DNA from 3 places in the Streptomyces sp. NPDC101191 genome. Region 1 is predicted to be linked to each of the others. Evidence: riboswitches for the same ligand, from Rfam matches in the RefSeq annotation. Region 1 holds a riboswitch; each other region holds the start of a gene.

What was found. A riboswitch is a leader RNA that binds a small molecule or an ion and turns the genes downstream of it on or off. The one in region 1 is predicted to bind cobalamin.
Region 2: linked by a shared signal. The riboswitch ahead of ACIRQF_RS14630 (CbtB-domain containing protein) and the one ahead of metE (5-methyltetrahydropteroyltriglutamate--homocysteine S-methyltransferase) in region 1 are both predicted to bind cobalamin.
Region 3: linked by a shared signal. The riboswitch ahead of cobN (cobaltochelatase subunit CobN) and the one ahead of metE (5-methyltetrahydropteroyltriglutamate--homocysteine S-methyltransferase) in region 1 are both predicted to bind cobalamin.

What each region holds. Positions count from the first base shown of each region.
Region 1 is NZ_JBIWOU010000002.1:632,491-642,429, forward strand. Features, by position in the region: gene ACIRQF_RS09920 (tetratricopeptide repeat protein) at 1-1,833, opposite strand, end outside; gene ACIRQF_RS09925 (oxygenase MpaB family protein) at 1,809-2,735, opposite strand; gene ACIRQF_RS09930 (hypothetical protein) at 2,834-3,289, opposite strand; gene ACIRQF_RS09935 (hypothetical protein) at 3,327-4,601, opposite strand; gene ACIRQF_RS09940 (DUF4239 domain-containing protein) at 4,710-5,519, opposite strand; cobalamin riboswitch at 5,679-5,897, shown strand; gene metE (5-methyltetrahydropteroyltriglutamate--homocysteine S-methyltransferase) at 6,033-8,375, shown strand; gene ACIRQF_RS09950 (GNAT family N-acetyltransferase) at 8,669-9,178, shown strand; gene ACIRQF_RS09955 (methylmalonyl-CoA mutase family protein) at 9,306-9,939, shown strand, end outside.
Region 2 is NZ_JBIWOU010000003.1:311,633-321,571, forward strand. Features, by position in the region: gene ACIRQF_RS14605 (RNA polymerase sigma-70 factor) at 368-1,312, shown strand; gene ACIRQF_RS14610 (NAD(P)/FAD-dependent oxidoreductase) at 1,426-2,622, shown strand; gene ACIRQF_RS14615 (glycosyltransferase family 2 protein) at 2,835-4,490, shown strand; gene ACIRQF_RS14620 (D-2-hydroxyacid dehydrogenase family protein) at 4,543-5,502, shown strand; gene ACIRQF_RS14625 (CbtA family protein) at 5,588-6,430, opposite strand; gene ACIRQF_RS14630 (CbtB-domain containing protein) at 6,446-6,676, opposite strand; cobalamin riboswitch at 6,712-6,852, opposite strand; gene ACIRQF_RS14635 (histidine phosphatase family protein) at 6,904-7,497, shown strand; gene ACIRQF_RS14640 (GntR family transcriptional regulator) at 7,507-7,863, opposite strand; gene ACIRQF_RS14645 (hypothetical protein) at 7,897-8,835, opposite strand; gene ACIRQF_RS14650 (hypothetical protein) at 8,964-9,113, opposite strand; gene ACIRQF_RS14655 (MarR family winged helix-turn-helix transcriptional regulator) at 9,152-9,595, opposite strand; gene ACIRQF_RS14660 (DoxX family protein) at 9,688-9,939, shown strand, end outside.
Region 3 is NZ_JBIWOU010000003.1:323,867-333,805, reverse strand. Features, by position in the region: gene ACIRQF_RS14705 (cobalt-precorrin-5B (C(1))-methyltransferase) at 1-148, opposite strand, end outside; gene ACIRQF_RS14700 (cobalt-precorrin-6A reductase) at 170-910, shown strand; gene ACIRQF_RS14695 (serine hydrolase) at 948-2,510, shown strand; gene ACIRQF_RS14690 (precorrin-2 C(20)-methyltransferase) at 2,541-4,037, opposite strand; gene ACIRQF_RS14685 (precorrin-8X methylmutase) at 4,034-4,669, opposite strand; gene ACIRQF_RS14680 (cobalamin biosynthesis protein CobG) at 4,684-5,913, opposite strand; cobalamin riboswitch at 6,005-6,144, shown strand; gene cobN (cobaltochelatase subunit CobN) at 6,220-9,843, shown strand; gene ACIRQF_RS14670 (hypothetical protein) at 9,930-9,939, shown strand, end outside.

The DNA of each region.
Region 1 (9,939 bases):
CTGGTCCTCCGGCCCGCAGGTCCGGGTGCGGGCGTCCACGAGCTCGCGGTAGAGGGCGGCGGCCTCCTCGGCACGCCCGAGGCGGCCCAGGCAGATCCCGGTCTCGTAGCGCGCGGCGAGCGTGTCGGGGTGCTCCGGGCCGAGGACGGTGCGACGCGCCTCGGCGACCTCGCGGTACTGGTCGAGCGCGGCCGTCCAGCGGCCGAGCCGGCCCAGCGCGTGGCCGACCTCGTGGCGGGTGGCCAGGGTGTCGGGATGGTCGCCGCCGAGGAGCCGGGCACGGGCGTCGGCCACCTCGCGCGCGGTGGCGTAGGCCTCCGGGACGCGGCCGATCCGGACGAGGGTGAAGGCCAGGTTGTGGCGGCAGCGCAGGGTGTCCGGGTGCTCGGCGCCCATGGTGCGTTCGCGGGCGGCGAGCACCGTCTCGTACACCGCGTGGGCCTCGGTGTGCCGGCCGAGGCCGCCCAGGACGTAGGCGGTCTCCTGGCGGGCGGCGAGGGTGTCCGGGTGGTCGGGCCCCAGGGCCCTGGCCCGCCCCTCGGCGACGGCGCCGAAGTGGCGCAGGGCGTCGGCGGGCCGGCCCAGGCGGGCCAGGGCGAAGGCGAGTTCGTAGCCGCTGGCGAGGGTGTCGGGGTGGTCGGCGCCGAGGACGTGCGTACGGTCCCGGACGACCGTGCCGAGCAGCTCGGCGGCTTCCTCCCAGCGGCCGAGCCGGCCCAGGCCGAGGCCCGCCCGGTGCCGCCCGGCGAGCACCGCGGTGAGCTCGGCGGCCGTCGTCGGGGCCTGGGCCGCACCGGCGGGACGGGCGGCCCGGGTCCATGCGCCGGTCAGCGCGGTGGCCGGGTCGTGGACCGAGGTGGCCCGCCCGGCGGGGGTCGTCGTGGCGGGGCGGCCGGCGCCCATGGCCCGGGCCCACGCGGGCAGCGCGGGAAGCGCGGCCGGCCCGGGCGGCGGGATGGTCCAGGCGCCGCTCACGCCGAGGCGGCCGGTGGTGAGGCGGTCGCGGAGCTCGGCCGCGTCGGAGGGCCTGCCCTCGGGCGTCTTGGCGAGCAGGTCGAGGACGACGACGTCGAGGTAGTCCGGGAGTTCGGCGCGGTGGCTGCGCAGCGGAGCGGGCTGGGTGTCGCGGTGTCCGATGAGGATGGCCCAGGTGTCGTCCATGTCGAAGGGCGGGACGCCGGTGGCCAGTTCGTAGAGGACGCAGCCGAGGGAGTACAGGTCGCTGCGGTGGTCGATCTCGCCGCCGCCGATCTGCTCCGGGCTCATGTAGTGCGGGGTGCCCATGGCGATGCCGGTGCCGGTGAGCCGGGAGGTGAAGCCGATGTCGGCGCCGAGTCGCGCTATCCCGAAGTCGCAGATCTTCACGGTGCCGTCGACGAGCCGCACGATGTTCGCGGGCTTGAGGTCGCGGTGCACCACGCCCTGGCGGTGCGTGTAGGCGAGGGCGTCGGCGACCTGCTCGGCGATGTCGACGACCTGGGTGACGGGGAGCGGTCGTCTGCGGTTGTCACCGAGGAGCTGGCTCAGATTGCGCCCGTCGAGGAGCTCCATGACGAGGAACAGCACGCCGTCGGACTCGCCGAAGTCGTGCACGACGGTGATGCCGCGGTGCTGGAGCGAAGCGGCGACCCGCGCCTCGCGCCGGAAGCGCTCGCGCAGGACGGCGAGGTTGTCCGGGCTGCGCTGCTGGCCGAGCGGCCGCAGGCACTTGACGGCGACGCGCCGGCCGAGCGACTCGTCGGTCGCCCGCCACACCTCGCCCATGCCGCCGCGGCCGATCACCTCCTGCAGCCGGTACCGGCCCTGGATCAGCCTGGTGTCCGTTTCCGCCATCGCGTGCTGTCGCCCCCGTTTGCCCCGTTGTCGTGCCGCTCCTCCCCCGGCCCGTCCAGTATGGCGGCCGTGGTCCGCAGACTGTACGGCACGGGTCGGGTCTCCGGGCCGAGCCGGTCCATGGCACGCAGGATGTGCCGCGGGGGCAGCCGCCAGCGGAGCCGGTCGGGCACGCGGCGGAGCAAGTCGGCCAGGGCGGTGAGCCGGTACGTGACGCGTTCGGGCGGCGGTGCGGGCCGGCCGTACAGCTCGTGGGCGTACGGGGGCAGGGTGTCGTACGTGAGGGCGCACACGCGCCGCCAGATCACCTCGCGCGCGGGGCGCAGCGCCGGGGCGACCGGGGGGCTGCGCAGGAACGCGTCCACGGCGAGCGCGTCGGCGCCGCCGGCCAGCCTCGGGCGGATCTCCTCGAAGTAGCGGGCGAGCGCGGCGGTGGTGGCGGGCACCTCGTCGGGGTCGAGGCCCACGAGCCGGGCGGAGGTGCGCTGTTCGTCGACGTACCAGTCGGCCTGGGCGTCCGTGAGCGGGATGCCGGAGCGGCGGACCACGTGGAGGTACGAGTCGATCTCCGCGCAGTGCACCCACAGCAGGAGCTCCGGGTCGTCGACGCCGAGCAGCCGGTGGATCTTGCGCACCCGTGCGCCGGCGGCCTCGGCCGCCTCGGTGGTGCCGTAGCTGAGCGTGCCCACGAAGCTCGCCGTCCGCATGAGCCGGCCCCAGGGGTCCCGGCGGAAGTCGCTGTTGATCATGACTCCGCGGACGGCGACGGGGTGCAGCGCCTGGAGGTACAGGGCGCGCACGCCGCCGATCCACATCACGGGGTCGCCGTGGAGGTGCCAGGTCACGGACCCGGGGCCGAAGAGCCCCGGGTCGGCGTCGTGCTTCGTCGCGTCCGACCGCATGGGTTCAGGCTAGGCGTGCCCTCCGGATCGGGCCAGAACCGCGAGCCCGAACAGTCCGGCGGACCCGCCCGGGGCCGGCGTCCCCATGGGTCGAGGGCTCAGCGCCAGATCGTTTGCACGGAGTCGAACTGGACCCAGGTGATCGCGTTCGCGGTGTTGCCGCCGAAGACGCTCACCGAGCCGGCCGGGTTGATCTCCAGTCGGCAGGCGTTGATGCCCTGGCTGTTGTTGCGCGGCACCGCGGCCCGCACGTAGCCGGTCGGGAGGGCGAAGCCGTCCGGCAGCCGGCCGATCCTGGCGTCGCCGGTGAGGTTGCAGGTGACCAGGCCGCGGGCCTGGAGGAAGGCGGTGCCGGCGATGGTGACGAGCCGGACCTCGGGCGCGGCGGCGGCGTTCGGGGTGATGCCGGGCTCCAGGACGAGCGGCGTCCAGGCTCCGGCGTCGACCGCGCCGGGGGCGGCGGCGGCCGGGGTGGCGGCGGCGAGGCCGCCGACGGTGAGGGCGGTGGGCAGGGCGAGGGCCGCGCCGAGGATGCTGCGGCGGTTCTGCGACATGGGTGGTGCGCTCCTTGGGACCGAGAGAGGTGGGGGGTCAGCGCCAGACGGCGCTGACGCTGTCGAGCTGCGCCCAGGCGATGGGGTTGGCGGTGCGTCCGCCGTAGAGCCGGACCGCGCGGTCGGTGCCGACCTCGACGCGGGCGACGGCGGGGCCGCCGAGCGCGTTGTCGCGGGGCACGGTGGCGCGGGCGACGACGCTGGGGGTGAGGGCGTCGGGCAGGGTGCCGAGGACGGTGTCGGCGCCGAAGGGGCCCCGGACCCCGCCGCTCAGCTGCAGGGTCGTGGTGCCGGCGAGGCTGATCAGCCGCGCCCTGGGGGCGTCCTGATCGACGCTCACCCCGGCGGCGAGGGTGATCGGCTGCCAGTCCGTGAGGACCTTCACGCCGTCGGTCTCCGGGGCCGCGGAGAAGGACATGATCGTGCAGGTCCGCGGGCCGGGGTCCTCGCAGGCGAAGCCGAAGTGCAGGTGCGGGACGCCGTCGCGGACGGAGACGGCCATGCCCTCCGCCTCGCGCCACTCCAGGCCGGGGCCGGCCGTGATGTGCCGGTGGTCGAGCAGGGCGCCGGTGGCCCACTCGAAGGCGGCGATGTGGGTGTTGCCGGGCAGCGGGGCGGCGTCGAGGCTCTGGCCCTTGAGCGTGTACAGCACACCGTCGTGGGACGCGTACCCCTGGAAGTCGACGCCGTCGGCGGGCACGTTCGGGGTGAGCCGCTGGAGCGGCTCCCAGACCCCGGCCGCCGCCTTGGCCAGGTCGTACCGCTCGAAGGTCATCACGCCGCCGAGGTTGAACCGGACGACGAGCTCATTGGCGCTGCGGTCGATCGTGGGAGTGATGCCGCGGCACGCCGGGTCGGGCCGGTAGGGCGGGGTGTGCGCCGGGGAGCCGTGGTCGATGGTCGTCCCGGTGCCGAACGGGAAGCTGGTGACGGCGGTGCCGTAGCCCTCGTTCTTGCTGTTGGGCGAGGACGCGGTCTCGGTCCAGAGCCAGATCGTCCCGTCGCGGTTCTCCACGCCCAGGCTGACGCCGTGTCCGAACCCGCGCAGGTACATGTATCCGGTGATCGCGCCGGCCTGGTCGAGCCGGGTCAGGCACAGGTCGCCGTTCGTCTTGCGGGTCGCGTAGTCGACGGCCGCCGGCTCGTCGGGCAGCCGGACGTCGCCCTGCATGATCTGCAGCACGAAGATGTCGCCGGACACCGGGTCGATGCCGAAGCCCTGCATGACCGTGCTGTGGTGGAGCGGACGCCGGTGGAGCAGTTTGCCCACCGGGCCCGCGATGTCTATCTGTCCTTCGATGGTGACGCTCAACGGCGCGGCTCCTCAGACGGATCGGTGACGACTCATGATCGAACCGCGCCAGTCTGCCAAACGCACGCGCTCCGCCGCGGCCCGCGGTGGGCGGACCGCGGCCGTCCGCTATTGCGGCCCGCCGCCGGGACCGGACCAGTACCGGGCGAGGGCCCCCTCCTTGTACGGCGTCGGGCTCACGCTGAGGTCCCCGGCGAAGGGGCGGTCGAGAACGAACACGAGCAGCAGGCTGAAGCCGATGAGGGCGGCGACCGACGAGACGAACAGGAGCTGGATCCGCATCCTGCGCATGCCGTAAAGGAAGGTGAGCGGGATGAGGACGAGCGCGCCACCGAAGGCCAGGACCTGGAGCAGCGGGGGCAGTTGCTGCTCGGCCATGGTCAGGCGCGCCCTGCGCTGGGCGGCGACGTCGTTGAGGTGACCGACGGCCGACTCGTAGAAGACCTCCTCGCGGGTGCTCGTCGGCTCGTAGGTCTGCAGCGCGTCGTAGACGGCCTGCAGCTTGCCGCCGGTGGTCCCGTAGTCGGGCGCTCCGGCGCGCATCCGGGGCCACTGGTCCTCCACCACGGTGTGGACGTAGCCGCTGAGCGCCTCGTCGACGCGGGCGCGGACCGGCGGCGGGAAGGCGGCGGCGTCGCGGGCGATGAGCGCGGCGTCGGTTGCCTCGGTGGCGACGATGGTCTGTGTGCTGTCCAGCTGCGTCCAGAGGGTGACGATGACGAAGGCCAGGATGATCCCGTAGATCGCGCCGAACATCCCCAGCGTCACCCCGACCATGTCGTTGTGCTCGCCCTCGGCCAGCGACGGGTACCTGCGACGGAAGAGCACGCTGCCGAGCACGGCCAGGAGGACCGTTCCGCCGACGGTGACGACGGTGAGCGTGAAGGTGCTGACGTTGTTGAGCAGCCAAAGCAACATGTACCGGCATACTAGGGATCGATCACCCGTCGCCGCCTGTCCGGAGGCCCCCGGGAGGGGCTTGATCACCCGCGCGTGTGAGCGGGGAACCCGCGGTTGCCTCGCTGTTCGGACATGACCCCTTCCGTCCGACACCACCCGGCCCGCGAGGGCCGCATGTAGGGTGACAGTGCAGCTGGTTCGCCCCCGCCATCCAGGCGGGCGCGTCGTAAGAGGGAACCCGGTGGGAATCCGGGACTGCCCCGCAGCGGTGAGCGGGAACGACCGCCGTCACACAGCACTGGACCGCACGGTCCGGGAAGCGACGGCCAGTAGGAGTCCTCCGTCAGGAGGGCGTGCCCGCGAGTCCGAAGACCTGCCCGTTGCCCGCACGCGGACGGCTCCGCGCGCGGAATCCCCGGTGACCTCGAGGGCGGGTCGGAGCGGAACGAGACGGACGACGGCGCCGGGCGCCTCCTCGCCTCCGTCGCGTCCGTCACCCCTTCGCGCCCCCGTCCCGCCGGGATCTCAGGGATGCAGATCGCGAAGGAGATCTCCGTGACCACGAGGACCGCACCCGCGGCGGCACAGGCCACCGTGTACGGCTACCCCCGTCAGGGCCAGGGCCGAGAGCTGAAGAAGGCCGTCGAGGGGTACTGGAAGGGACGGGTCGACGCCACGGCACTCCGGTCCGTCGCCGCCGGGCTGCGCGCCGCGAACGGGCGGCGCCTGGCCGAGGCCGGAATCGATGAAGTCCCCACCGGCGACTTCTCGTTGTACGACCACGTGCTCGACACCACCGTGATGGTGGGCGCGATCCCGGAGCGCCACCGGGAGGCCGTCGCCGCGGACCCGCTCGCCGGCTACTTCGCCATGGCGCGGGGCACACAGGAGGTCGCGCCGCTGGAGATGACGAAGTGGTTCGATACCAACTACCACTATCTCGTACCCGAGTTGGGACCGGGCACGGTGTTCTCGGCGCACTCCGCCCGGCAGGTCGCCGAACTGCGCGAGGCCCTCGCGCTCGGCCTGACCGCCCGGCCGGTCCTGGTCGGGCCCGTCACCTATCTGCTGCTCGCGAAGCCGGCGCCGGGCGTGGCCGCCGGCTTCGACCCGCTGACGCTGCTCGACCGGATCCTTCCCGTCTACGCGGAGGTGCTCGCCGACCTGCGGGCAGCCGGCGCGGAGTGGGTGCAACTGGACGAGCCCGCGCTCGTGCAGGACCGCACGCCGGCCGAGCTGAACGCCGCCGCACGCGCCTACCGGGATCTGGGCGCGCTCACCGACCGGCCGAAGCTCCTCGTCGCCTCCTACTTCGACCGCCTCGGCGACGCCCTGCCCGTCCTCGCCAAGGCGCCCGTCGAAGGACTCGCCCTCGACTTCACCGGCCCCGCCGCCGCCAACCTCGACGACCTGGCCGCAGTCGGCGGCCTCCCCGGCAAGCGTCTGGTCGCCGGCGTCGTCGACGGCCGCAACGTCTGGGTCGCCGACCTGGAGAAGGCCCTCGCCACCCTCGGCACGCTGCTCGGACTCGCCGGCCGCGTGGACGTCGCCGCCTCCTGCTCGCTCCTCCACGTGCCCCTCGACGCGTCCGCCGAGAAGGACGTCGACCCGCAGATCCTGCGCTGGCTCTCCTTCGCCCGGCAGAAGACGGCGGAGGTCGTGACCCTGGCGAAGGGCCTGTCGGCCGGCGCGGCCGCCGTGGCCGGGGAGCTGTCGGCGAACCGCGCCGCCCTCGCCTCCCGCGCGCACTCCCCCCTCACGCGGAACCCCGACGTGCGCGCCCGCGCGGCGGCCGTCACACCGGCCGACGCGCGCCGCTCGGAGGCGTACGCCGAGCGGGCAGCGGCGCAGCGGGCCCGTCTGCGCCTGCCGCTGCTCCCGACCACCACGATCGGCTCCTTCCCGCAGACCGCCGAACTGCGCGGCGCCCGCGCGGACCTGCGGGCCGGCCGGATCGACGCCGACGGCTACGAGGAGCGCATCCGCGCCGAGATCGAGGAGGTGGTCGCCTACCAGGAGGAGGCCGGTCTCGATGTCCTCGTCCACGGCGAACCCGAGCGCAACGACATGGTGCAGTACTTCGCCGAGCGGCTCGACGGCTACCTGGCCACCCGGCACGGCTGGGTCCAGTCGTACGGCACCCGCTACGTACGCCCGCCGATCCTGGCTGGGGACATCTCCCGCCCCGCGCCGATGACGGTCCGCTGGACCTCGTACGCCCAGTCCCTCACGGACCGGCCGGTCAAGGGCATGCTCACCGGGCCCGTCACCATGCTGGCCTGGTCCTTCGTCCGCGACGACCAGCCGCTCGCCGACACCGCCCGGCAGGTGGCGCTCGCCCTGCGCGACGAGGTGACCGACCTGGAGGCCGTGGGCACGTCTGTGATCCAGGTCGACGAGCCCGCGCTGCGCGAGACCCTGCCGTTGCGCGCCGCCGACCGTCCGGGCTATCTGGCCTGGGCGACGGAGGCGTTCCGCCTCAGCACCTGCGGGGTGCGGCCGGACACCCAGATCCACACCCACATGTGCTACGCCGAGTTCGGAGACATCGTCCAGGCCATCGACGACCTCGACGCCGACGTCATCAGCCTGGAGGCGGCCCGCTCCCACATGCAGGTCGCCCGCGAACTCGCCGCCCACGACTACCCGCGCGAAGCCGGACCGGGCGTCTGGGACATCCACTCCCCGCGCGTCCCGAGCCCGGAGGAGGCGGCCGCTTTGCTGCGCGCCGGTCTGCGTGCCATCCCGGCCGAGCGGCTGTGGGTCAACCCGGACTGCGGGCTGAAGACGCGCGGCTGGCCCGAGACCCGGGCCTCCCTGGACCACCTCGTGGCGGCGGCGCGGACGGTGCGCGCCGAGCTGTCCCCGTCCTGATCCCACCACCGCCGGGGGCGGGGCGCCGCGCTCCGCCCCCGGCGGGGGGCGGCCGACCCGGCCCCCGGTAACCGGTCCCGGCCGCCTGTCCGGGCCGCCCCCTTCCCCTCCGTCCGCCGATCCTTGCGGTCCCCGCGAACTTTCCCTTCTCTGCGGCCGCTGCGAAGGCTGCGTCCTCCGGTCTCCCCGATTCCTCGGTCCTCCGGGGCGGTCCCGGCGGCCCGATTCCTCGGTCCTGCGGGGCGGACCCGGCGCCGCCGGTCCCCTCCCCGTCGAGGGCGGCGCTCTCGCTCGTGGACGAGTTCGTCCACCTGCGGCGGCTCGCCACGCGCGGCCCCGTCCCGGCACAGGACGACCGGCCGGCCCTGGAGTTCCGGGAGCGGCTCGCCGAGGAGGCGCGGACGCCGGGCTTCCTGGCGGTGACCGCGCGGGCGGACAGTCTGCTGTGCGGGTTCGGAACGGCGACCCGCACCCCCGTCCCGTATGCCGGCGAACCGCTGTCCGGCGACGGCCGCGCGCAGGAGTGGTTGGCCGGGGCCGTGCGCATAGGGGACCTGGTGGTCGCGCCGGTGGCGCGCGGGCGGGGTGTCGCGACGCGGATCCTGGACACGCTCACGGTGCCGGCCGTCGACGACCGGGTCTGGGTGGCGCCGGATCACCGGGACACCGCGGCCCTGTCCTTCTTCCGGCACCAGGGCCGGCGGCAGACGGTGTTCCCCCGACCGGGCGCGGGACCGACGCGCGCGGTGTTCCTCGCACCCCGTCACCCGGCGCTCGCCGGACTGCCAATGGTGGGTTGCTGAGGCCTGCCTGCGCGGCGAGAGCGGATCCAGCACGGAAGGTGTTGCCTGATCAAGGCCGATCCGGGGAGGTCAAGGTCACAGCTGATCACCCTGCTGCTCCGTTGTGCATCTGGCCTAGCATCCGGGCATGACTGTGCTGCCTGACGACGGCCTTTCCCTGGCCGCCGAGTTCTCCGCAGCGACCCATGCACAGTGGCGGCGCCTCGTGGCGGGCGTGCTGAGCAGGTCGGGCAAGGACATCCCTGACACCGAGGCCGAGGACGCGCTCTCCACCGCGCTGGAGGACGGCCTGCGCGCCCGTCCTCTCTACACGTCCGACGACGACGCGCCCGATCCCGGACTTCCCGGTTTCGCCCCGTTCGTCCGGTCCGGCCGGGCCGAGGGCAACACGGCGGGCGGCTGGGACGTGCGTCAGCGGCACGTGACGGCCGACCCGGAGGCGGTCCTGACCGACCTCGAGAACGGCGTCACGTCGCTGTGGCTGGTCGTCGGGCCGGACGCCGTTCCGGTGGCCGAGCTCGACCGGACCCTCCAGGACGTGTACCTGGACCTGGCCCCGATCGTGCTGGAGGCCGGCGCCGAGACCGCGGCCGCGGCCACCGAACTCCTCGACATCCTCACGCGTCGCGGCATCGCCCCCGAGGTCGTCCGCGGCAACCTCGGCGCCGACCCGCTCGGCACCGAGGCGCGCACCGGTGCGGCGTACGACGGTGACGGCTTCCCCGCCACGGTCGCCCTCGCCCGGCTGTGCGCCGAGGCGT
Region 2 (9,939 bases), on a different contig from region 1:
CCGGTCGGGCCGTACGTCAGGGTCGACAGGGACGCCGCCGCGAGTTCCATGCGGAACAGGGTGTGCGGTGGGGCCTGCGCAGCGCGTCCCCCAGGGCCTCGGCGAGTGCCGGATCGCGGTCGTCAGGGTCGGCGGTGACCGTGATGCCGAGGTCGGGCCAGGAGATCTCGATCTGACGGCCAGGCAGCTTCTCGGACAAGGCTTTCCCCGTTCGCTGGTTCGGCTTGTTCCAGGAGTGGGTCGCCAACCGCCTTTCACCAGGCAGGCGTTGAAACATGAACCTTGATCGACCTGGGATGCGCAGTTCGTGCGTTTCGACGGAACCGCAGCTCAGTCCAGTTGGCCGGACAGGCCCTAGGATCGTGGCATGGCCCTGATGATGAGTGACGTCGACCGGTTCGAGGCCGCCAGGCCCCGGCTGGCGGCCATCGCCTACCGGCTGCTCGGCTCCTCGAGCGAGGCGGAGGACGCCGTGCAGGAGACCTTCCTGCGCTGGCAGGCGTCCGACGTCGCGCGGATCGAGGTCCCCGAGGCCTGGCTGACGAAGGTCCTCACCAATCTGTGCCTCAACCAGCTGACGTCGGCCCGCGCGCGGCGCGAGACCTACGTGGGCCGGTGGCTCCCCGAACCGCTGCTCGCCGGGGACCCCATGCTCGGCCCGGCCGACACCGCCGAGCAGCGCGAGTCGGTGTCGTACGCGGTCCTCGTCCTCCTGGAGCGCCTCGCCCCCAAGGAGCGGGCGGTGTACGTGCTGCGGGAGGCCTTCGACTACCCGCACCGGGAGATCGCCGAGATCCTGGACATCACCGAGGCGGCCGCGCAGCAGATCTACCACCGGGCCAGGAAGCACGTCGCGGACGGCAAGGTGCGCACCGAGGTCGACGAGGCCACCGCCCGCCGGATCGTCGAGGAGTTCCTGGCCGCGGCGACCAGCGGACGGACCGAGCCCCTCGTGCGGCTGCTCACCGAGGACGCCGTCTCGGTCGGCGACGGCGGCGGCAAGGTCCCGGCCCGCGCCAAGGCGTTCGAGGGCGCGAAGGCGGTCGCCACGTTCCTGCGCGGCCTGTTCAAGCCCGCCGCGGCCAAGCGGGCCCACGTCGGCGGCGTGCCCGAGATCTACGCCACGACCGCCAACGGCGGACCCGCCGTCCTCGCGGTCGTGGAGGGCCGGGTCGTCGGCATCACCTGCCTGGAGGTCACCGCGGAGGGCATCGCGGCGGTCCGCAGCCAGGTCAACCCCGACAAGCTGGTCCGCGCCACCGAGCTGTGGGCCGCCACGGACCACGGGGAGGGCCCGCTCCACACCCTCTGAGGAGATGTGACGCGGGTCACATGCGAATCCTGTCAGGAAACCGGGGGCCGCCCGGTTCAAGGGGCGACACCACGCCGGACAACGGCGGACCCCGCTCAGACAGGAGCACGGACATGCAGCACCGCATCGTCGTCCTCGGAGCCGGCTACACCGGAGCCATCGCCGCCGGCCGCCTCGCCAAGCGGCTGCACCGCGAGGACGTCACCATCACCCTCGTCAATCCCGAGCCCGACTTCGTGGAGCGCGTCCGGCTCCACCAGCTCGCCGCCGGCCAGGACCTCCGGCCCCGCCCGTTCGCCGAGATGTTCGCCGGCACGGGCGTGGAGCTGAGGCTCGCCGAGGTCACCGCCGTGGACGTGGAGCGCCGGACGGTCGCCGTCACCGGAACCGACGGACCGGCGGAGCTGGCGTACGACACCCTGGTCTACGCCCTCGGCAGCGGCTGGAACGACGGCGACGTCCCCGGCACCGCCGTGCACGCCCACGAGCTGTCCAGCCGGCCGGGCGCCCGCCGGCTCCGCGAGCGCCTCGCCGCCCTGCCCGCCGGCCGGCCCGTGGTCGTCGTGGGCGGAGGCCTGACCGGGCTGGAGGCCGCGACCGAGATCGCGGAGGCCCGCCCGGACCTCGCCGTCTCCCTGGCCACCCACGGCGTCCTGGGCGACTGGCTCTCGGTGAAGGGCCGCGCCCATCTGCGGAAGGTGACCGACCGGCTCGGCATCGAGGTCCACGAGCACGCGGCGGTCACCGCCGTGGCGGCGGACGGCGTGACGACCGCGGACGGCCGGACCGTCCCCGCCGACGTCACCGTCTGGACCACCGGGTTCGCCGTGCACCCGATCGCCCAGGGCACCACCCTGGAACTCGGCGAGGGCGGCCGGATCCTGGTCGACGCGACGATGCGCTCGGTCTCCCACCCGGACGTGTACGCCGTGGGCGACGCGGCGCTGGCGATCGGCCCCCAGGACAAGCCGCTGCGCATGTCCTGCGCCTCGGGTGTCCCTATGGCCTGGCAGGCGGCCGACGCCATCGCCGCCCGGCTCACCGGCGCCAAGGTCCCCCACATCTCCATCCGTTACTTCCAGCAGTGCATCTCCCTCGGCCGCAAGGAGGGCCTGATCCAGTTCGTGACCGCCGACGACCGTGCGGTCGACCGCGCGCTGACGGGTCGTCTGGCGGCTCTCTACAAGGAGCTGATCTGCAAGGGCGCGGCCTGGGGCGTCGCCACCCCGACGTCGGGCATGCCGTCCCGACGCCGCCGGGTCGTACGCCAGGGGACCGGGGTTCCCACCCCGGCCGAGGCAACCGCCTGAACCCCCATCACGTCCTCAGAACCGGAGCCCCGGGACGCAGAGCCGGGGCTCCGGGACGGGCGGCCGTCGTACGGCGCCTCGTCCCGGGCGACGGCTCGGGCGCTTTCGAACGACCCAAGCGCTTTCGAACGGCTAAGTCCCCTACCCCCGAAAGGCGTTACTATGCGCGCCTGCGACCAGCTTTCACACCATCTTTGCTGGGGGTTCCGAAGATGAACGTTCTGCGTACGCCTACCGTTTCGCTCGTCATTCCGGTCTACAACTCGATGCCGTACCTGGAACTGACCCTCCAGTCGATCGAGCAACAGACCATCGGCCTGGACGCCATCGAGGTCGTCGCCGTGGACGACGGCTCCACCGACGGCAGCGGCAAGGTGCTCGACGCGTGGGCCGACCGGCATCCGGGGGTCATGAAGGTCATCCACCAGGAAGCGTCCGGCGGGCCGAGCCGACCGCGGAACGTGGGGCTCGACCAGGCCACCGGCACCTACGTGTTCTTCGTCGACGGGGACGACTGCCTCGGTCCCGAGGCGCTGGAGCGGCTGGTCGCGACGGCCGAGAAGAACGGCTCGGACACCGTGCTCGCCAAGCTGGTCGGCGTGGGACGCCGGGTGCCCAAGCAGGTCTTCGCGAAGAACGTCGCCAAGGCGGACCTGTCGAAGGGCGACGTCTACTACACCCTGATGCCCTTCAAGCTGTTCCGGCGCGAGCTCATCGAGAAGCACGGCCTGCGCTTCCCCGAGCACATGCGGGTCAGCGAGGACCAGCACTTCGTCGCCCGCGCCTATCTGCACAGCAAGGTCATCTCGATCGTCGGCGACTACGACTGCTACTACGTCGTGAAGCGGGGCGACAACGGCAACATCACCGCCGACTGGCTCGACTTCCCCGTCGCCCTGCAGCAGGCCGACGAGATGGTCTCTCTCGTCACCGGACTCACCGAACCCGGCCCGCTGCGCAACCACCTCATCGGCCGGCACGTCACCGTCGAGATGATCCGCCGGTTCGACCAACTCCTCACCGACTGCGACGCCGAGGAGTTCCGGCGCATGGTGGAGCTGGCCCGGCCGTACGCGCTGAAGTGGATCAGCCCCGAGATCCTCGCCGAGAAGTCCGTCCACGAGAAGCTCGTCGCGCACTGCCTGCGCGAGGGGCTGGTGGACGAGCTCGCCGCCGTCGTGCGGTGGAACCGCGACGGGCAGCCCGGCAAGGCCGTGATCCGCGACGGACGGCTGTACGCGGCACCACCGTTCCCGGCCGTCGAGTCCCCGCTGCACGCGGAGTTGTGCGACATCACCACCGCCGCCCTCGGCGTCAGCCCGCGCCGCCGAGTCGAGCGGCTCGCCTGGCGCGGCACCGTCCTGGAGCTCTCCGGATACGCCTACCTCGACCAGGTCGACACGGACGACCTGGTGACCGAGCTCGTCCTCCGGCACGCCGGCACCGGGCGCGAGATCGCCCTCCCCGCCGAGCAGGTCCCCTCTCCGCATCTGACCGTCACCCGCGGCAAGGAGACCTACGACTACGGGCGGGCCTGCTTCCGCGCCTCCGTCGACCTGGCCACCGCCGACGGCGGCACCGTCCTCCCCAAGGGCGACTGGCACCTCTCGCTGCGCTGCACCTCGCACGGCCTGAGCGCCCGCGGCAGCCTCGGCGGCGCCCTCGGCGGCAAGGTCAGCAAGCGCGCCGACGAGCACGCCGTCTCGCTGCCCGGCTCGGGCAGGAAGCCGCACACCGTACGGATCGGGCCGCGCGGCGACCAGCTGGTCCTCCAGATCAAGCCGGCCCCGTCGGCGGTCTCCGCGTACGCCCTCAGCTACGGGTGGAAGGCCGCCCGCGCGGTCAAGGCCCGGATCAACTGGCAGTAGCCGCGCGCCCCCGGCGGGCCGCGGCCGGCTCACGTCCGCCATCATGCGGTGCATGAAGCTGCGTTGCGCGATCCTCGACGACTACCAGGGCGTCGCCCTCTCCTCCGCCGACTGGGGCCCGCTCGACGGGCGGGTCGAGGTGCGCGTCCTGCGGGAGCACCTCGTCGACCGGGACCAGCTCGTCGCCGCCGTCGAGGACTGCGAGATCCTCGTCGTGATGCGGGAGCGCACCCCCGTCGACGCCGCGCTCCTCGCCCGCCTGCCCCGGCTGCGGCTGCTGATCACCTCCGGGATGCGCAACGCGTCCGTCGACGTGGCCGCCGCCCGCGCCCGGGGCGTCACCGTCTGTGGCACGGACAGCAGTTCCGTACCGCCCAGCGAACTCACCTGGGCGCTGATCCTGGGGCTCGTCCGGCAGGTGCACACGGAGAGCCGGGCGATGCGCGACGGCGGACCCTGGCAGTCGACCGTCGGCGCGGACCTGGAGGGCCGCACCCTCGGCCTCGTCGGCCTCGGCAGGATCGGAGGTCGCACGGCGCGGATCGGGCAGGCCTTCGGCATGGACGTGATCGCCTGGAGCCCGAACCTCACCGACGAGCGCGCGGCCGGGCACGGCGTACGGCGCGCGGCCTCGCTCCACGAACTGCTCGGAGCCGCCGACGTCGTCTCCCTGCACCTGGTGCTCTCCGACCGCACCCGCGGCCTGATCGGGGAGCCGGAACTGCGGGCCATGCGCCGGAGCGCGTATCTCGTCAACACCTCACGGGCCGGTCTCGTCGACGGCCCGGCACTGCTCGGCGCCCTGCGCGAGGGCCGGATCGCGGGGGCTGGCCTGGACGTGTACGAGACTGAGCCGCTGCCCGCCGACGACCCGCTGCGCACCCTGCCGAACGTCCTCGCGCTGCCGCACCTCGGCTACGTCACCGAGGGCAACTACGCCCGCTACTTCGGCCAGGCGGTCGAGGACATCGAGGCCTTCCTGGACGGCACGCCGGTGCGGGAGCTGGCCTGATCCGAAAGAAACCGGCCTGGAACGCGACCGGCCCCGCCCGCCTCATCGGGCGGACGGGGCCGGTCGCGTCGGCGCGGCACCGGGTTCAGGCGGCCGGTGCGGCCGCCCCGACGGCTTGCGCCGTCTCCGTCCTCGGTGCGAGGAGCCGTTCCGCGAGCAGCCCGAAGGCGAGTCCGAAGACCACCCACAGGGCCGCCTGGATGCCCAGCGTCGCGAGCCGGAAGTCCCACAGCACGGCGGCGGGGAAGGTACCCGCCACCGAGTCCTCGTTCCCGGGCAGGAACGCGCAGGCGATCCCGACCGCGGCGACGAAACCGAGGCCCGCGACGACGGTCGCGTTCCAGTTGCCGAGGCGCGGCGCGAGCCGGCGGCCCGCGACGACCGCGGCGATGCCGAGCAGCACGCTCAGCAGGATCATCAGGAAGAACAGCGTGGTGCGCTTCCCGATGGTGTCCGGATTGCCGACGGCCGGAGGGGTCGCCGGGTACTTCAGGAACGGCACCAGATACACCGTGGTGAAGGCCGCCGCCGCGACGAGCGCCGCGGTGGCCTTCGCGGTGAACCGGCCGACCCGGCCCAGGACGAAGCAGAACGCCAGGGAGGCGATGCCGCCGAGGGCGACGCCGTAGACGAGGACGCCGGTGGCGAGACCCGCGGTGGACTGCAGGTCCCGGCTGACGATCTCCTCCTCGGAGTCGGCCTGGGTGGCCGCTCCGTTGGCGCCGTGGTCGTGCGCCGGCGCGGCGTGCTCCGCCTTGGCGGCGGCCTCCTCGACGGCGATCGAGGCGTTGACGGACGGCTCACCGGCGACGTAGGCGACGGCGAAGGCGAACAGTCCGGCGATCAGACCCGCGAGCAGGCCGCGGAGCAGGAGTCTTCCGACGAGCGAGCCCGTGGGGGCGGTGGGGACGTGAGCGGGGGACGACATGACTGCGGTGGCCCCTCAGTGGCAGGGGAAACCGAGCAGGTGACGTCCGTCGTGCACCCACTCGTGCACGTCGCTGCCGGCGAACAGAGAGGTGGCACCCTGCTCCGCGCCGACGAAGTAGAGCGCGACGAGCATCAGGACACCGACGAACAGCGCCCAGGGCAGCACGGCGCGGACCGGCAGCGTGAGCGGGACCGTGACGGCGGGGGTGGACGGAACGGCGGGCGACGCAATGGCCTCGGCCATGGTGGAACCTCCTCGGGAACTCGCGTCCCATACGGTGGTGCGCGACGACGGTCGTCGGGTCTGACTCACCGCCCACGGGCTGGGGGCGGCTCACAGTGGCGCGACCGTGCCGGACTTGCACCGGGCTTCCGTCTCGCCGTCGTCGTTCATATGGAAATGTCGACTGACGGTACCGCGCCGATCACTACACGCCAAGACCGCCTGAAACGCTGAGGGATGAATCACCCATGACCACGCCCACGTCCGCGCCCGGGACCGGCAGCGGGACCGTGCGCCTCGCCCTGATCGCGCCCGCCATGAACCGGGGCCTGCGCGAGGCGCGGTTCGACGACGCCGGTCCGCTGGAGCCGCCGCGGGACGGGAGCGTCGCCCCGCTGTGCCCCGGGCCCCGGGTCCGGCTGCTCCGTTCGCCGTCGCCCCGCTGCGCGCACACGGCCGCCCTCCTCGGCCACGCGGACGTGGCCGCCGAACCGGCGCTCGCGGGCTGCGCGATGGGCCGGTGGCGCGGCCGGAGCCTGGACGAACTCAGCGCCGGCGAACCGGAGTCGGTGGCCGCGTGGCTGTCCGATCCGGCCGCCGCCCCGCACGGCGGCGAGTCCCTGCGGGAACTGCGCGCCCGGGTCGCGGACTGGATGGACGCCCTGGAGCCGGGCACCGTCATCGCCTTCGCGGAGGCGGACGTGATCCGCGCGGGCGTCGCGCACGCGCTGGGCGCACCGGAGGCGGTCTTCTGGCGCCTCGACGTGCGCCCGCTGGAACGGGTCGAGCTGTCGGGCCGCTCGGGGCGCTGGAACGTGCGCCTGGGAGCGCCGGCCGGCTGATGCCGCCCGTCAACCGAGTCCCGACCGGGCGAGGTCCAGGAACTCCTCGTCCGTGAGGCCGAGGCGCCGGGCCTCGGCGGCCAGCTCCCGCAGGCGCTCGACGAGCTGGGCGCGGCCGGGACCCTGCGCGCCCGCCACGATCACGGCGCCCCGGCCGCGGCGCAGCTCGATCAGGCCCTCCTCGCGCAGGCGTTGGTAGCCGCGCAGCACGGTGTGGACGTTGACGCCGAGGGAGTCCGCGAGCTCCCTGGCGGCGGGCAGGCGTTCGCCGGGGGCGGCGGTGCCGTCGGCGAGGGCGCCGCGGACGCAGGCGGCGATCTGGTCGCCGAGCGGGGCGGCGGAGGCGGGGTCGACCCGGAAGAGCACGGTCAGATCCTCTCAGTCCCGGCGATGTCCCGCTCAGGCACGGGTGACCAGCGTGTTGAGCAGGCCCGCGGCGGTCGCCGCGTCGCCGACGGTCACGACGAACTCCCAGCCGCCCGCCCGGCGTACGACGAGGGCCTCGCCGGAGCGCAGGACGAGACCGGAGCGGTGCGACCGGGTGCGGTAGCCCCAGCCGCCGAACTCGGCGAACGCGTCGACGTCGCGCACGCTCGCCGAGACCACCTCGTCGAGCGGGATCCGGATGCGCGGGCGGGACACCAGGGACGGGGTGACGGTCAGGCCGCGCCGGTCGACGGTGACCCGGACCTGCGAGAGCGCCAGCCCGGGCACCCCGACGACCAGGCCCACCAGGCCGATCAGGGCGTACGGCCAGGGGCCGAGGAACAGGGCCAGGAGCAGCCCCGCGGCGCCCGCGAGGAGGAAGCCGGCGGAGAGCGCGCCCGTCGCCCGCGAGCCGGTGACGCACGACCAGCCGGCCAGCTCGTGCGCGCCGAGGTCGAGACGGGGCTCACGGACCGGATCGGGCGTCCCGGGCGGGGGCTTCGGTACGAGGCGGGTGAGCGCGAGACCGGCGAGCGCGGCGAGTCCGGCGACGCCGGCGGCCAGGGAGAGCAGGGCGAGCGGGAAGCGGGCGTCGGGAGCGTCCGTCGCGGCGGCGTTGGCCCGGAGGAGCAGGTCGAGCAGGGCGACGGCGAAGCCAGCGGTGGCCCAGGCACCCCAGAGCGCGGAGCGCCGGACCAGCAGGGTCCAGCCGGCCCCGAGGGTGAGGAGCAGGGCGGTGCTGAGGGCGGCGTAGGTGCCGAGGCCGGTGAAGCCGTCCGGCCGGCCGCCGCCGGCGGTGAAGTGCGTGGCGAGCGGATCCGGGAGGCGGTCGTACCAGAGGGCGAGCAGCAGCAGATGGGTCGCGAGTGCGAGGACGAAGGGCGCGGCGGCGAGCGCGCGGAGACGGTTCATGAACCCCCCTTGGTTCTAGTTGTTTGCACTCTACTAGAACAACTACCGCGTGGGCGATCCCTTCCCGACCGCCGGGACCACCCCACCCTCACCCGGCGCACGGGTCGCCGGGACGCCTCAGACAGGAGTCACGCTTCGAGCGCCGCGCGCAGGGCATTCGCGAACGTCTCCGGGGCGCCGTGCCGGCCGAACTCCCCGCCCAGGAAGCCGCCGCGCCCGCTCGGGAAGACGGCGGGCGGGCTGCCGAGCCCCTCGGCGACGCCCGCCGTGCGGTCCACGCCGGGCACGCCTGCCGGGCGCCCGCCCTCCGCGTCCGCTACTCGCCGCACTCGTGGCCGGCCGGGTCCACGACGACCCGGTCGAGCAGGCCGCGCAGCAGGACCTGCTCCGCCTCGGTGAGGTCGCCGAAGAGCTCGCGTTCGGCCGCGCTCACCGCCGCGTCGACGCGCTCCAGGGCGTCGCGGCCCGCCGGGGTGATCTCCACGATGTGGCGCCGCCGGTCGGCCGGGTCGCGGCGCCGTTCGCACAGCCCGTCCGACTCCAACTCGTTCAGGATCGCGACGAGTTGGCTGGGGTCGACCTCCATGACGGCGGCGAGCTCGCGCTGACTGGTGGCCCCGGGGGCGAGGTGCATGAGGGTCATGGCGTTGCGCGGGTGGAGCCCGGCGACGGCCACGGCGGCCCGGATGCGCGCGCCGGTGAGCTCCCCGCGGAAGGAGAGGAGGAAGCCGAGGCGGTCGTTCGGGTCAGCTGCTGCCATGCCGTCCACCGTAACAGCGGCTCCATTGTGGAGCGCGATGAATCATTGTTAGTCTTCAACGGTTTCCGCCCCCGGATCATTGGAGCAGTTCCATGTTCATCGCCTACGCCGTCGTCGCCGCGCTGCTGGCGCTCGCGCTCGCCGCCTCCGCATTTCTGACCTTCACCCGGAACCCGCAGGTCACCGGCAACATGACCAAGCTGGGCGTACCCGAGTCCTGGCTTCCGTGGCTGGGGACCGCGAAGGCGGCGGGCGCGCTGGGGCTGCTCGCCGGGCTCGTCGTGCCGGCGCTCGGCGCGGCCGCTGCCGTGGGTCTGGTGCTCTACTTCCTCGGCGCGCTCATC
Region 3 (9,939 bases), on a different contig from region 1:
GCAGGGTGATCGTCACCGGGTCCGGGAAGTCCCCGGTGAGCAGCGCCGTGTAGGCGGCGGTCGTCGCCGCCGTCGCACAGGCACCGGTCGTCCAGCCGGGGCGCAGACCGGTGTGCTTGAGTTGGGCCGCACGCCCGCCGGAACTCATGAACGGACTCCCAGGATTCCCATGCACGTACTCATCCTCGGCGGGACGACCGAAGCGCGCGCCCTGGCCGGGCTGCTCCACCCGCGGGTCCGTGTCACGAGCTCCCTCGCCGGGCGGGTCGCAGCACCCCGGCTGCCGGCCGGGGAGGTCCGGATCGGGGGCTTCGGCGGGCCCGATGGGCTCGCCGCGTGGCTGCGGGAGCACGCCGTGGACGCGGTCATCGACGCCACCCATCCCTTCGCCGAGCGGATCAGTTTCAACGCGGCCGCGGCGGCCGCCACCGCCCATGTTCCCCTGCTCGCGCTGCGCCGCCCCGGCTGGGTCCCGGTGGACGGCGACCGGTGGCACGAGGTCGCCTCGCTGGACGGGGCCGCGGCCGCCCTCGACGGCTTCGGCGACCGGGTCTTCCTGACGACCGGCCGCATGGGCCTCGCCTCCTTCGCCGCCCGCCCCGAGTGGTTCCTGGTCCGCTCGGTCGACGCCCCCGAGGCCCCGATGCCCGCCCGCACCGAAGTCCTCCTGGACCGCGGCCCGTTCACCCTCGACGGCGAACGCGCACTGCTCGCCGCCCACCGCATCGACGTCCTCGTCACCAAGGACAGCGGCGCCGCCGCGACCGCCCCCAAGCTCGCCGCGGCCCGCGAGGCCGGCATTCCGGTCGTCGTGGTCCGCCGCCCGCCCGCCCCGGCCGGCGTCCCGACGACGGCGACCGCGGAGGAGGCCGCGGTGTGGGTGGGGGCGCGGGAGCGGGCCGGGGGCTGAGCGCGACAGACGCGGGAGGCGGACTTTCAATGGAGGAATGAGCACCGTTCGACGGCTTGCCGCGGCCGGGCTTGCGGCCCTGCTGGGCGCCACCGCGCCCGCCATCGCCACGGCCGCCCCCGGGGCCCCGCCTCCGCCCCAGCCGCCTCCGCAGCTCGACGACGCGGAGGTGAACCGGGCCGTCGGGCGCCTGGACGGGGTCGTGCGGGATGCCATGAGGCGCACCGGGGTGCCCGGCGTGGCCGTCGCCGTGGTCCACAAGGGCAAGGTCGTGGCCCTGAAGGGGTACGGGGTGCGGAAGTCCGGTGAGAAGGCCGCCGTGGACGCCGACACGGTCTTCCAGCTGGCGTCGGTCTCGAAGCCGATCGCCTCCACGATCGTCTCCGGAGCGGTGGGCGTCGACGGCTGGACCCAGCCCGTCGCGCCGCGCGTGCCGGGCTTCGCCCTCAAGGACCCCTGGGTGACCTCCCATGTGACGGTCGCCGACCTCTTCTCGCACCGCAGCGGGCTCCCGGACCACGCCGGCGACCTCCTGGAGGACCTCGGCTACGACCGGGCGTACATCCTGTCCCACCTGCGCTACGAGCCCCTCACGCCGTTCCGCGCGAGCTACGCCTACACCAACTTCGGCCTGACGGCGGCCGCGCAGGCCGTCGCCGACCGGAAGGGCGTGCCCTGGGAGAAGCTCGCCGACGACGTCCTCTACAAGCCGGCCGGCATGAACTCCACCAGCTCGCGCTTCGTGGACTTCGAGAAGGCCTCCGACCGGGCCTGGGGGCACGTCAAGGTCGACGGCGTCTGGAAGCCCGAGTTCGTCCGGGACCCGGACGCGCAGTCCCCCGCCGGCGGCGTCAGCTCCAGCGCCCGGGACATGGCGACCTGGCTGAGGCTGCAGCTGGCGAACGGCAAGCTCGACGGCCGGCAGATCATCGGCGCCGACGCCCTGGAGCGCACCCACTGGCCCGAGTCGGTGCTCGCCCCGCCCCCCGCCCCGGCCGGCCGGGCCGGCTTCTACGGCCTGGGCTGGAACGTGAGTTACGACGACGAGGGCCGGCTCCGGCTCTCCCACACGGGAGCGTTCGCCGAGGGCGCGCACACCAACGTCACGATGCTGCCGGGCGAGCAGCTCGGCATCGTCGTCCTCACCAACACCTCACCGGTCGGCGTCGCCGACGCGGTCGCCCTCGACTTCTTCGACATCGCCCAGACCGGGCGGGTCAGCCGTGACTGGATCCCCCTCGTGAACGCGCTGTACGCGCAGGAGGAGGAAGCGGGCCGCTCGAAGACCGACTACGCCCACCCGCCGGCCGACGCCGCGCCCGCCCGGTCCGCCGACACCTACACGGGCACCTACACCAGCCCGTACTACGGAAGCGCGCAGGTCGTCGCCGGCCCGAACGGCACACTGACCCTCCGACTGGGCCCGAAGCCCCAGTCGTACCCCCTCACCCACTACGCCGGCGACACGTTCAGCTTCGAGACCGCCGGCGAGAACGCCGTCGGCCGCACCGGGGTCACCTTCACCCCGGACGGGAGGGCGTTCACGGTCGAGTACCTGAACACGGAGGGGCTGGGGACGTTCACCCGCAGCGGCGGCTGACGGCCGCCGCCCGGCGTGGACGGCGTAGGGCTACTCCTCCGGATAACGCCGCGGCGTCCAGGCGATCGTCCGGCCGTCGGCGCGTTCGGTGACCTGCGTCTGCGACGAGCCGATCAGCAGCAGCGTGCGCATGTCGACCTCGGCCGGGTCCAGGGTCTTCAGGGTCAGGATGCGGACCGACTGCTCCGGCCCGCCGACGTCGCGGGCGACGACCACCGGGGTGTCGGGGGAGCGGAGTTCCAGGAGGAGGTCGCGGGCGGCGGCCACCTGGTGGGTGCGGGAACGCGAGCCCGGGTTGTAGACGGCCAGGACCAGGTCGGCCTCGGCGGCGGCGCGGACGCGGCGGGCGATGACGTCCCAGGGCTTGAGGCGGTCGGAGAGGGAGAGGGTGGCGTAGTCGTGGCCGAGGGGGGCGCCCGCCGCGGCGGCGGCCGCGTTGGCGGCGGTCACGCCCGGGAGGACGCGTACGGGGATGTCGGCGTACCGCTCCTCCGAGGCGACCTCCAGGACCGCCGTCGCCATGGCGAAGACGCCCGGGTCGCCGCCCGACACGACCGCGACGCGGCGGCCGCGGCGGGCCAGGTCGAGGGCGAACTCGGCGCGCTCCGACTCGACCTTGTTGTCCGAGCCGTGGCGGCGCTGGCTCGCCCGCAGGGCCGGGACGCGGTCGAGGTACGTGGTGTAGCCGACGAGGTCGTCGGCGTTGACGAGCGCGCCGCGGGACTCGGGGGTCAGCCACGGTGCTCCGGCCGGGCCGGTGCCGACGACGACGACCTCGCCGCCGGTCTCCCGGGACTCGGGGGCCACGGCGTCGATGCGGGAGGGGAGGACGGCCACCGAGAAGTACGGGACGGAGGCCGGGTCGACGTCGGCCAGGGCGTCCGTGCGCTCGCCCGCCATGAACGCGCGCTCCACGTAGCGCGCGTCCTCCAGGCGGCCCGCTCGCTCCAGGGCCCGCCGTACGGTCGGGAAGGTGCGGCCGAGCTTCATCACGACGGCCGAGTCGGTGCCCGCGAGGCGGGCGGTCAGCTCGTCCTCCGGAAGGGTGCCGGGGATGATCGTCAGCACCTCCTCCGCCTCGCACAGCGGCTCGCCCAGCCGGGCGGCGGCGGCGCTCACGGACGTGACGCCGGGGATGACGGTGGTGTCGTAGCGGTGCGCGAGCCGCTTGTGCATGTGCTGGTAGGAGCCGTAGAAGAGCGGGTCGCCCTCGGCGAGGACGGCGACCGTGCGCCCGGCGTCGAGGTGGGCGGCGAGGCGGGCCGAGGCCTCCTCGTAGAAGTCGTCGAGCGCGCCCCGGTAGCCGCCGGGGTGGTCGGTGGTCTCCACCGTGAGCGGGTACACCAGCCGCTCCTCGATGTGGTCCTCGCGCAGGTGCTCGGCCGCGATGGAGCGCGCGATGGACCGGCCGTGGCGGGCCGAGTGGTACGCGACCACGTCGGCCTCGGCGATGGCCTTCACGGCGGCCACGGTCATCAGGTTCGGGTCGCCGGGCCCGAGGCCCACGCCGTACAGCTTGCCGGTCACTTCTGGATCTCCGCTTCGTGCGCGAGGGCGTTGAGGGCCGCCGCGGTCATGGCGCTGCCGCCACGCCGGCCGCGGACGACGAGGTACTCCAGGCCGAGGGTGTTCGCGGCGAGGGCGTCCTTGGACTCGGCGGCGCCGATGAAGCCGACCGGGATGCCGAGTACGGCGGCGGGCCTGCCGGCGCCCTTCGCGATCATCTCCAGGAGGTGGAAGAGGGCGGTCGGCGCGTTGCCGATGGCGACGACGGAGCCCTCCAGGCGGTCCCGCCACAGCTCCATGGCCGCGGCCGAGCGCGTGGTGCCGAGCTCGGCGGCGAGCCCCGGGACCGCCGGGTCGGACAGGGTGCAGACCACGTCGTTGTCGGCGGGCAGCCGCTTGCGGGTGACCCCGCTGGCGACCATCTGCGCGTCGCACAGGATGGGGGCGCCCGCGCGGAGCGCGGCGCGGGCCGAGGCCACGACACCGGGGGAGTACGCGACGTCCTGGACGAGGTCGGTCATGCCGCAGGCGTGGATCATCCGCACCGCCACCGTGGCGACGTCGGCGGGCAGGTCCGCGAGATCCGCCTCGGCGCGGATCGTGGCAAAGGAGCGGCGGTAGATCTCCGCCCCGTCCTTCTCGTACTCGAACATCCTGGGGCTCTCGCTCATCTCGTCGTGGTCGTGGTGCGGGCCGTGGCGACCGCTTCGGGCAGGGAGGTACGGGGTGTGGGGACGCCGGCCACCAGATAGCCGCCGTCGCCGGTGGCGAGGACGTCGACCCAGGTGCCGTGCGGGTGGCCGCAGCGGCGTTCGCAGCCGGAGAAGTGCACGGGCAGGAGCCCCGCGGGCGCCCGGCGGGCCTCGGCGCGCACGTCGTCGAGGGCCTTGGCGCAGCCGGGGCGCCCGGTGCACGCGGTGACCCGGGCGCCGGGCGCGTCGGGGCCCGTGATCAGGCCGTGCGCGGCGAGTTCGGGGAGCCGGGCGGGGGCGGTGCGGACGACCGCTCCGCGCCAGGGCGTCAGCCGGATCCCGTCCGCGGGCGGCAGCGCCCGCAGCTGGGCGCCGGTCAGCCGGCCGAGGGGGGCGAGGACGTACACCGCTGCCGCGCCGAGGGCTCCCGGCACGGGCGGCGCGCCCTGCGGGAGCGGGGAGTCCGGCGCGGCCTCGGCCCGGATCCCGGCCTCCTCCAGCGCTCCGGTCAGGTCCGGCGCGTGGCCGGCGGGCAGTTCCCGTACCCGCCAGGCGCCGGTCCCGGCCGCCGCGGCGGTGTCCAGGAAGGCGAGCGCGGCGGCCAGGGCGGCGCGGGGCGCGTCGGCGGCGGGGACGCGGAGGACCTCGGGGCCCACCCGGAGGTCCGCGCCCGACGGCCCTGCGACCAAGGTCACATCGCCGCCGAGTCCGGCGACGTCGCCGCGCCCGTCGTCGAGGACGAAGAGAAACCGGCCCGAAAGGGACGCGGCCCGGGGCTCGTCGCACAGCAGCGCGTCCAGTTCGCGCACCCACAACTGCACGTCCCCGTGGCCGAGTCCGTCGAGGCCGGCGGCCGGCGAGGCGACGATGTTGCGCACCCGCTCGTGGGTGGGGGAGGGCAGCAGGCCGGCGGCGTCGAGGAGAGCGGCGAGCTCGGCGCCGCAGCCGTCCCGGAGGCCGCGCAGCTCGGCGTTGCCGCGCGAGGTGACACTGATGCCGCCGTCGCCCAGGGCCTCGGCAGCGGAGGCCAGCATCTCCACCTGACCTGCCGTCAAGAGGCCGCCGGGCAGGCGGAGTCGGGCCAGGAAGCCGTCGTCGGCGGCGTGCAGACGCAGCGCCCCCGGGCATGCGTCACCACGGTCCCGTATGAGTGGTTCGCCCCGTTCGGGCGAGCGGTGAGGGGTGGGCGGCATGGCGGCGAGCATACCCACGGCCCCGCGGCCGACCGAGGGCTCGCGCGGGGGTGTGATCAGGCCTACTCGCCCGCACCGCCCCACCCGTGGACCCGCACGATCTAGGATGCAGACCGGCATGGGGTCCCAGGACCCCGGGGAGGAAGCCCGGTGAGAATCCGGCGCGGTCCCGCCACTGTGAGCCGGTCCCGGGCACCCGGGCGACCGGTGAGTCAGGAACTCCCTTCCCCAGGCTCTCGGCTTCGCCCGAGCAGGGGAGGCCCCAACCCATACGACCACCCGGGGCGCGGACAACCCCGAGGAAGGCCTGAGCTCGCCATGCTCCTGCTGCTGTCGCACTCCGACACCGACCTGCTCAGCGCCCGTGCGGCGAACGCCGCCGAGGGCCCGGTCGCCTACCGCTTCGCCAACCCGGCCCGGCTGCCCCACGCCGACCTCCCCGCACTCCTCGACGGCGCCGAACTCGTCGTCGTCCGCCTCCTCGGCGGCCTGCGCTCCTGGCAGGAGGGCCTGGACACGGTCCTCGCCGCCGGGAAGCCGGTGGTCGTGCTCAGCGGCGAACAGGCGCCCGACGCCCAGCTGATGGAGGCCTCCACGGTTCCGGTCGGCGTCGCGACCGAGGCCCACGCCTACCTCGCGCACGGCGGCCCGGCCAACCTGGAGCAGCTGGCCCGCTTCCTGTCCGACACGGTCCTGCTGACCGGCCACGGCTTCGAGCCCCCGGCGCCCGCCCCCACCTGGGGCCCGCTGGAGCGGACCGCGAGGAACGAGACCGGCCCGACGGTCGCCGTGCTCTACTACCGCGCCCACCACATGAGCGGCAACACCGCCTTCGTCGGCGCCCTGTGCGACGCCGTCGAGGAGGCCGGCGGCCGGGCCAAGGCGCTGTACGTGGCGTCCCTGCGCGCTCCCGAGCCGGAGCTCCTCGACGAGCTGCGCGGTGCCGACGCCATCGTCACCACCGTCCTCGCTGCCGGCGGCACCAAGCCCGCCGAGGCGCAGGCCGGCGGCGACGAGGAGGCCTGGGACGCCGGCGCGCTCGCCGCGCTCGACGTGCCGATCCTGCAGGCGCTGTGCCTGACCGGCTCGCGCGCCGCGTGGGAGGAGAACGACGAGGGCCTGTCGCCGCTCGACGCCGCCAGCCAGGTGGCCGTCCCCGAGTTCGACGGGCGCCTGATCACGGTCCCGTTCTCCTTCAAGGAGATCGACGAGGACGGCCTCCCGGCGTACGTCGCCGACCCCGAGCGGGCCGCCCGGGTGGCCGGCATCGCCGTCCGGCACGCCCGCCTCCGGCACATCCCGAACGCCGAGAAGAAGCTGGCGCTCGTCCTCTCCGCGTACCCGACGAAGCACTCCCGGATCGGCAACGCGGTGGGCCTCGACACCCCCGCCTCGGCCGTCGCCCTGCTGCGCCGACTGCGCGCGGAGGGCTACGACTTCGGCCCGGTCGAGGACATCCCGGGTCTCGTCTCCGGCGACGGCGACGAGCTGATCTACGCCCTCATCGAGGCCGGCGGCCACGACCAGGACTGGCTCACCGAGGAGCAGCTGGCCCGCAACCCCGTCCGCATCCCGGCCGCCGACTACAAGCGCTGGTACGCCGAGCTGCCGGCCGAGCTGCGCGAGCAGGTGGAGGAGCACTGGGGCCCGGCGCCCGGCGAGATGTTCCTCGACCGCTCGCGCAACCCGGAAGGCGACATCGTGCTCGGCGCGCTGCGCCGGGGGAACCTGCTGGTCCTCATCCAGCCGCCGCGCGGCTTCGGCGAGAACCCGATCGCGATCTACCACGACCCCGACCTGCCGCCGTCCCACCACTACCTGGCGGCCTACCGCTGGATCGCCGCCCGGGCCGAGGACGGCGGCTTCGGCGCCGACGCGATGGTGCACCTGGGCAAGCACGGCAACCTGGAGTGGCTGCCCGGCAAGAACGCGGGCCTGTCCGCCGCGTGCGGCCCGGACGCGGCCCTCGGCGACCTGCCGCTGGTCTACCCGTTCCTCGTCAACGACCCGGGCGAGGGCACCCAGGCCAAGCGCCGGGTGCACGCGACCCTCGTCGACCACCTGGTGCCGCCGATGGCCCGCGCCGACTCCTACGGCGACATCGCGCGGCTGGAGCAGCTGCTCGACGAGTACGCGCAGATCAGCAGCATGGACCCGGCGAAGCTGCCCGCGATCCGCGCCCAGATCTGGACGCTGATCCAGGCCGCGAAGCTGGACCACGACCTGGGCATGGACGACCGCCCGGACGACGACGGTTTCGACGACTTCCTGCTGCACGTCGACGGCTGGCTGTGCGAGGTCAAGGACGCCCAGATCCGCGACGGTCTGCACGTCCTCGGCGGCGCCCCGACCGGCCCCGAGCGGGTCAACCTGGTCCTGTCGATCCTGCGCGCCCGCCAGATCTGGGGCGGCACCCAGGCGCTGCCCGGTCTGCGCGAGGCCCTCGGCCTGGACGAGTCGGCCGCGACCCGGACGACCGCCGACGAGGCGGAGGCGAAGGCGCGCGAGCTGGTCGAGGCGATGGAGGCCGCCGACTGGGCCGTGGACGCGGTCCCGGCCCTGGCCGAGCCGTACGGCCCCGAGGTCGCGGACGTGCTGCGCTTCGCCTGCGAGCAGGTCGTGCCCCGGCTCGCCGCGACCACCGACGAGCTCGACCACGCCGTCCACGCGCTGAACGGCGGCTTCGTGCCGGCCGGCCCGTCCGGCTCGCCGCTGCGCGGCCTGGTCAACGTCCTGCCGACCGGCCGCAACTTCTACTCCGTCGACCCCAAGGCCGTGCCGTCCCGGCTCGCGTGGGAGACCGGCCAGGCGCTCGCCGACTCGCTGCTCACCCGCTACCGCGACGACAACGGCGAGTGGCCCACCTCGGTCGGTCTCTCGCTGTGGGGCACGAGCGCGATGCGCACGGCGGGCGACGACGTCGCCGAGGCCCTCGCGCTGCTCGGCGTCCGCCCGCTGTGGGACGAGGCCTCGCGCCGTGTGAACGGCCTGGAGCCGATCCCGGTGGCCGAACTCGGGCGCCCGCGCATCGACGTGACGCTGCGCATCTCCGGATTCTTCCGGGACGCCTTCCCGCACGTCATCGGACTGCTCGACGACGCCGTACGGCTGGTCGCGGGCCTGGACGAGCCGGCCGAGGACAACCACGTCCGCGCCCACGCGCAGGCCGACCTGGCCGAGCACGGCGACGAGCGCCGCGCCACCACCCGCATCTTCGGCTCCCGCCCGGGCACCTACGGCGCGGGTCTGCTCCAGCTGATCGACTCGCGTGACTGGCGCACCGACGCCGACCTGGCCGAGGTCTACACGGTGTGGGGCGGATACGCGTACGGCCGCGGGCTCGAAGGGCGACCGGCGCGCGCCGAGATGGAGACGGCGTACAAGCGGATCGCGGTCGCGGCGAAGAACACCGACACCCGCGAGCACGACATCGCCGACTCGGACGACTACTTCCAGTACCACGGCGGCATGGTGGCCACCGTCCGCGCGCTGCGCGGCACGGCCCCGGAGGCGTACATCGGCGACTCCACCCGCCCGGAGACCGTCCGCACCCGCACCCTCGTCGAGGAGACCTCGCGCGTCTTCCGCGCCCGCGTGGTCAACCCGCGCTGGATCGAGGCGATGCGCCGCCACGGCTACAAGGGCGCCTTCGAGCTGGCGGCGACCGTCGACTACCTCTTCGGCTACGACGCCACCACGGGCGTCGTCGCCGATTGGATGTACGACAAGCTCACCGAGGCCTACGTGCTCGACCCGGAGAACCAGGCCTTCCTGAAGCAGGCCAACCCCTGGGCCCTGCACGGCATCGCCGAGCGCCTCCTGGAGGCCGAGTCCCGTGGCATGTGGGAGAAGCCGGACCCGGAGACGCTGGCGGCGCTGCGCCAGGTCTTCCTGGAGACGGAGGGCGACCTCGAAGGCGCGGCGGACGCCGACGAGGCCTGAGTGACGATCCCGGTCCGCGCGCACCGTGCGTGCGGACCGGTGCGGGGACCTGGGGTGGGGTGGTGGGCGTGCGTGCCCGTGGAGCTGTGACGACGC